Linked DNA regions of Ammoniphilus sp. CFH 90114. The protein of the gene in region 1 interacts with the protein of each later gene in a pairwise test. Links are inferred from orthologs where the notes say so. Each region holds a gene or a part of one and is shown in the gene's direction. Other genes may lie near its edges. The genes, in order: EIZ39_RS20215 and EIZ39_RS02690.

Region 1 (3,295 bases):
TAGGGCTCTTTATACCCAAGAATTCCATCTCGTCTATCAGCCTCAAGTCCACATAGAGACGGGTGAAATCGTTGGGATTGAAGCATTAATTCGTTGGAACCACAAAGAACGCGGCCTGATTCCTCCTGCCGAATTCATTCCTCTTGCAGAGAAAACGGGCATAATCCATTCGCTAGGAGAATGGGTTATACGAACCGCTTGTGAACACGGGAAGAAACTCCATCAACAAGGAAATAACATTCGAATTGGGGTGAATCTTTCTCCTGTACAATTGAATTCGCCTTCTTTCACCCAAGTGATTTCAAGGATTTTAGAGCAAACGGGATATAATCCTGCTTTTCTAAACCTAGAAATAACGGAGAGCATGACGATGGATATAGACAAGGCATTCCCCAAGCTCCAAGAGCTAAAAGAGTTAGGTATCAGCCTGTCTATCGATGATTTTGGCACTGGATATAGCTCATTAGGGTATCTAAAGAAGTTTCCTATTGATCATCTTAAAATTGACCAATCTTTTTTTTCTAGCTTTCAACTTGAAGAGGATAAAGCGATTATAAAGACCATTATCCAATTAGCACAAACCCTAAAGCTCAAAGTCATAGCAGAAGGTGTTGAAACAGAAGAACAATATCAATTTCTTGCAGAACAAGATTGTCATGAAGCGCAAGGATATTATTTTTATAAGCCTCTACATATTGATGAAATCGAAAAGCTGATTAACCGCTAAACCTAGGGGGAAAACACCATGAAAATGACAGTTATGAAGAAAATGTACGTGGCTTTTTTATCTATCCTTATCCTTATGGGTGGAATTTCTGGATTGGCTTATGTTCAAATTTCCGATGTTGATCAAACGTACTCTACTTTGATTGATGATCGAGTATACAAGATTAATTTATTGAAAGACATGGCGGCAGATTTGAAGGATGAGCAATATCAAGCGCGCGGCTATTTATTATCTCCATCAGAGCAAACCTTAGCCTCTTTTAACGAATCCAGGGAGGAGTTTACAAAAACGAGCCAGGAGCTTTCTTCCATTTTAAATATTCAAGAGATGAAAGATTTATTATCCGAACTTGATACTCTACATCAGCAATATGGGGCGGCTGCAAACGAAGTTATCCAATTTAAAGATGAAGATAACATGGCTCAAGTGACCAAGAGGGTTCAAGAAATTGGCCCAGTTACCCAAAGGATGGACGAAATATTAGATCAAATGATTAAGACGCAACAAGAACTTGTGAATCAAGGTAGTCAAGAAACAACACTTCTTGTTGCCACTACGAAGCAAGGGTTGTTATGGTTGAGTGTCTTGGCCCTCATCGTTGGATGTGTCATTGCCTACGTGATGAGTCGAATGATTAGTAAACCCGTCCTTCTGGTCGCCAAAGCCGCTGAGCTCATCGCATCCGGTGACCTTACGGCTGAGAAGATTCAGGTTAAAAATCGGGATGAAATTGGCAGCCTAGCAGACTCCTTCAATGAGATGACTGCTAATTTAAGAGATATCATTCATCAGGTAAGATCCAATGCAGAGCAAGTAGCAGCAACTTCAGAGGAACTAAGCGCAAGTTCGATAGAAACCAGTAAAGCGACCGAACAAATTGCTAGCTCAATTCAAGAAGTAGCTTTAGGCTCAGAGAAACAAGTAGAAAGTTCTAATCAAGCTACGAATGTAGTCATTGAGATTTCTAAAGGAATGGATCAAGTAGCCTCTTCCATTCAATCTGTAGCGGATGTATCCGTTAGTGCTACTCAAAAAGCCAGCTCAGGTTCAGAAGTGGTTGATCAAACCATCAATCAAATGAATGATGTTCAAGTAACGGTTGGAAACTCAGCCGAAGTGGTCAATACGCTCGGTTCAAAATCTAAGGAAATCGGTCAAATTGTTAGCTTGATTACCCAAATTGCTAGTCAAACGAATTTACTAGCTCTGAATGCCGCCATTGAAGCAGCTAGAGCAGGAGAACAAGGACGTGGGTTTGCCGTCGTAGCGGACGAAGTTCGTAAGCTAGCAGAACAGTCTGGTCAAGCTGCTGGACAAATCAGTACACTCATTCTAGAAATTCAAACGGAAGCCGACAAAGCAGTCCATTCTATGAATGACGGAACCGAAGCGGTTAAAAAAGGAATGGAGCTCGTCTACCAAACAGGAGCTTCCTTTAAAGATATCAGGGGAATGATTGAAGAAATTTCGGTACAAAGTCAAGAGGTAGCTGCCGTGGTTGAACAAGTAAACGCTAGTTCACAGGGTATGGTGAATATGATGGAAGGCGTAGCACAAATTTCTGAGCAATCCGCAGGGAATACCCAACATGTAGCAGCCGCAGTCGAAGAGCAAAATGCTTCTATGGAAGAAATCTCTGCCTCTGCAGAAGCATTAAGTGACATGGCTGAAGAGTTACAACAAGCGATAAGCAAGTTTAAGATCTAATGAAATGTAATTACTATACTCAAGGCACTTCATTGTAGGTGCCTTTTTTTAATTTTAGTTTGCTCCTCGCCCCTACCGGTATTCATTTGAGCCAATAGACCTAAACAACTTGAAATTTAGTCATTTGTTCATAAAGGTAATTGCATTCAGTAATACTCTAAATCCCTTTAAAAGTGATTCTAAAATTGATTTAACAAGATTATAATTATCATAGATAAAGAATAGATGAATTTTTGTTTAATAATTTGTATCGCGTGAGGATTATTGTTCTATGAATGAATACTATATTAAATTTAGAAATGAAAATGATATCTATCTCATTCTTCATAACGTGCGTTTATTGATGCAGCAACTCCGTTTTACAGAAATGGAGCAACAGAAAGTAGTGGTTGCTGTCTCTGAACTGACACGAAATGTTCTAGACCATGCACAGTCTGCAGGAAGTTTTTCTTGTGAGCTCATTGGCGAGAAAGGGATCCAGTTTATCATTCAAGACCAAGGGAAAGGCATTGATCATTTAGATGATATTCTAAATGGAAAAGGTAGCCCTAACAGGCGCGGATTGGGGTTAGGATTAACCGGGGCAAAAAGAATGATGGATGAATTTACGATAGAAACCTCGAAAGAAGGGACAAAAGTTGTCTGTATCAAATGGAAATCAAAATAAGCTACAAAACAATAATGAAGCAGATTTAACCATTAACAGATTAGCTTCAGTTGGGCAAATCGCCGCTGGCATTGCACATGAAGTTAAAAACCCTTTGACCGCTGTTAAAGGGTTTCTCCAGTTATTAAAAGAGGAATCTCCACATACCTATGTGGATTTAGCCTATTCGCAATTAGAAGATGCTCTTCAGACTC
Region 2 (3,308 bases), on another replicon or contig:
TCGGATCTGACACTTATCAAAAAGAGAGTAACACCGAATCCAGACTTACCCAATTTAATCCTTATAGGGACTTCAACGGGTGGCCCAAAAGCCCTGCAGATTGTTCTTACATCTTTACCTGCTCACATCCCTGCAGCTGTGCTTATTGTACAACATATGCCGCCGGGGTTTACCAAATCTCTATCTCAACGCCTTGATACTTTAAGTGCCCTTCATGTGACGGAGGCTGAGGACGGTATGGATCTTAAAGTAGGTTCTGTGTATATTGCGCCAGGAGATTATCATATGGAGCTTAAGCGAAGAAACACAGGCCAATTCTATATTGGGCTAAATCAGACTGAACCAAAGGCAGGGCATAGACCATCTGTAGATGCACTATTTGAGTCTGCCGCCCTTCTAGATCTTCCAAGTACATATGTTGTTGTAATGACAGGAATGGGGAGCGATGGGACAAGAGGGTTGAAAGCACTAAAGTCTGTATCTGGATGTAAGCAAATCATTGCCGAAGATGAGAGTACATGTGTGGTGTTTGGAATGCCAAAGTCAGCGATTGCATCGGGAAATGTAGATACCGTTCTTCCCTTGTCTAAGATAGGGCCTTACTTGGCTGAAGTGTTAATATAAAGTTTAGTATTTTTAGGACGAAAGTGGGGGCTAAATTCATGGATATGGAACAATATCTGGATATGTTCATTGAAGAATCAAAAGAACATTTGCAAGCCATTAATGAGAATCTATTGCGTTTAGAAGATGCGCCAGGGGATACTAGCATTGTGAATGATATCTTTCGCTCGGCTCATACCTTAAAAGGCATGTCTGCCACTATGGGATTTGAAGATATGGCCAATTTAACACATGAAATGGAGAATGTATTAGACCAGGTTCGAAATGGAAAGCTGACAGTCCAACTAGGGACGATGGACACGCTATTTCGATGCGTAGATATTTTAGAATCCATTTTGTATTCTATTGCCCAAGGGGGAGATGGGCGTCATGATGTGACGGCCGTTGTCGCAGATTTGCGTCGTATCTTATCTGGAGACACGATTCCAGGGAAAACACCTGATCAATCGGCTGATCCAGAGCTTACGAATATTGAGTTTGATGACTATGAATATACAGTAATGAAGCAATCTCTTGATTCTGGCTATAACGCATACCAAATTGAAACCATGGTAAGGGAAGACTGTGTTCTAAAAGCTGCTCGTGCGTACATGGTTTTTGATCAGCTAGAATCATGTGGAGAAATAATAAAAGCCGTTCCTAGTGTGGAGGAATTGGAAGAGGAAAAATTTGATAAGACTTTTCAAGTCGTTCTTCTGACGAAGAAACCTAAGGAAGAACTTGAGAAAATCGTCATGAGTGTTTCAGAGATCGAATCCGTTTTGATCCATTCGATCGAATCGATAAAACAACCCCTGCTTGAAGAAACCAAGCCAGTAAATGCTGAAGGGGATGATGAAATACAGGTAATTGAGCCTAAGGAACAACAACAATTGGAAAAAGCAACTGTACAAAAGAAAGTAGCTAGCGGGAAAACGATACGGGTAGATATTGAACGTCTTGACATTTTGATGAATCTTTTCAGTGAACTCGTTATTGATCGTGGGCGTCTAGAACAATTATCAAGAGACTCGAAAAACCCTGCGTTGATTGAAACGGTTGAACATATGAGCAGAATTTCTGGTGATTTACAAAATATTATTTTGAATATGCGCATGGTTCCTGTGGAACAAGTGTTTAACCGCTTCCCGAGAATGGTACGTGATTTAGCTAAAGACTTAAATAAAAAAGTCAATCTCTACATTGAGGGTGCTGAAACCGAATTGGATCGTACCGTTATTGATGAAATTGGTGACCCTCTAGTTCATCTTTTACGCAACTCCATTGATCATGGTTTGGAATCACCCGACGAACGTTTAAAAGTGGGTAAAGAGGAAACAGGGAAAGTTATCCTTAAAGCTTACCACAGTGGAAATCACGTATTTATTGAAGTGATGGATGATGGGAAAGGGATAGACAGACAGAAAATCTTGAAAAAAGCCAAAGAAAAAGGAATTATTCAAGAACATCAGGCTACAAGTATGTCAGACAAGCAGGTTTACGAACTTCTTTTCGCTTCAGGTCTAAGTACAGCAGAAAAAATTACGGACGTATCAGGAAGAGGGGTCGGTCTAGATGTTGTAAAGACTAAGATAGAATCTTTAGGGGGTGCAGTGAGTGTTGACTCTGTACCAGGGCAAGGCACTACATTCCTTATCCAATTACCGCTTACCCTATCTATTATCTCCGCTATGTTAGTAGAGGTAGAACGGGAGAAATTTGCTGTTCCGTTAAGTTCGATCATTGAAACGGCCGTCTTTAGAAAAGATCAAATAATGCGTGCACACCAACAAGATGTTATTGATTTTAGAGGTAGGGTTGTACCTTTGGTTTCACTAAAGAAGATTTTTCATATTCCAGATAGTTTGGATAACAAAAGGGATGAGATATCGGTAGTCATTGTGAGAAAGGGCGATAAGATGGCGGGACTAGTGGTAGATTCCTTCATCGGACAACAAGAAATCGTTCTTAAATCTCTAGGAAAATATCTCGTTAATGTATTTGCGATTTCTGGGGCAACGATTCTCGGAGATGGACAAGTGGCTCTCATTATTGATTGCAACACACTAATTAAGTAAAGGGGGACGCAAACATGCAATCTAGTCTTGGAGAAGTAGCAGAAGAAATGAAGGTCATCGTGTTTCGCCTACAGGACGAGGAATATGGAGTAGAAGTAGAACAGGTGAAATCGATAGAGCGCCTAGAGAAAATTACCCGTGTTCCGAGAACCCCATCATTCGTAAAAGGGGTTATTAACTTACGTGGGGTAGTAACACCCATCATTGACCTTAGGGAACGATTTGGATTGGGAGATTCTCAACATACCGATAGTACAAGAATTATCATCGTCACAATCGGTGGGCTCGAGGTAGGGCTAATTGTAGATTCTGCAACTGACGTCATTGATGTAGCTATTGATGCCGTAGAACCCCCGCCTTGTATCGTAGGTGGTGTAGAAGCCGTATACCTAAAGGGTGTGGCTAAATTAGAGAAAAGACTATTAATCTTACTTAACCTAAACAAAGTCCTAGATGCTTCCGAGATGCAACAACTTGAGAGGATCGAAGGTACAGTAGGATGAGTAAAGGTTTTAAAGACTTTGGGGAATTCCAATTTGACGTATTGAAGGAAATCGGAAATATTGGAGCGGGTAATGCGGCTACAGCTTTATCTAAACTTATTTCAAAAGAAATTGATATGAAGGT

Evidence for each region.
Region 2: the proteins of EIZ39_RS20215 (region 1) and EIZ39_RS02690 interact in binary tests that used the Escherichia coli proteins (3 or more experiments, as listed by UniProt). The link is inferred for Ammoniphilus sp. CFH 90114 from one-to-one orthologs.

Annotation. Positions count from the first base shown.
Region 1 is NZ_SDLI01000010.1:133,584-136,878, forward strand. What follows is about bases 127-3,089. They hold EIZ39_RS20215 (methyl-accepting chemotaxis protein), read left to right. Parts: upstream 127-745; coding sequence 746-2,434; downstream 2,435-3,089. Other genes in these bases: EIZ39_RS20210 (putative bifunctional diguanylate cyclase/phosphodiesterase), read left to right, coding at 127-727; EIZ39_RS20220 (ATP-binding protein), read left to right, coding at 2,706-3,089; EIZ39_RS26790 (ATP-binding protein), read left to right, coding at 3,073-3,089. Outside these bases: more of EIZ39_RS20210, read left to right, coding at 1-126; more of EIZ39_RS20220, read left to right, coding at 3,090-3,101; more of EIZ39_RS26790, read left to right, coding at 3,090-3,295. UniProt on the Escherichia coli protein: Receptor for the attractant L-aspartate and related amino and dicarboxylic acids. Tar also mediates taxis to the attractant maltose via an interaction with the periplasmic maltose binding protein. Tar mediates taxis away from the repellents cobalt and nickel.
Region 2 is NZ_SDLI01000001.1:508,586-511,893, forward strand. What follows is about bases 196-3,171. They hold EIZ39_RS02690 (chemotaxis protein CheA), read left to right. Parts: upstream 196-662; coding sequence 663-2,681; downstream 2,682-3,171. Other genes in these bases: EIZ39_RS02685 (protein-glutamate methylesterase/protein-glutamine glutaminase), read left to right, coding at 196-624; EIZ39_RS02695 (chemotaxis protein CheW), read left to right, coding at 2,696-3,171. In the rest of the region: more of EIZ39_RS02685, read left to right, coding at 1-195; more of EIZ39_RS02695, read left to right, coding at 3,172-3,184; EIZ39_RS02700 (chemotaxis protein CheC), read left to right, coding at 3,181-3,308. UniProt on the Escherichia coli protein: Involved in the transmission of sensory signals from the chemoreceptors to the flagellar motors. CheA is autophosphorylated; it can transfer its phosphate group to either CheB or CheY.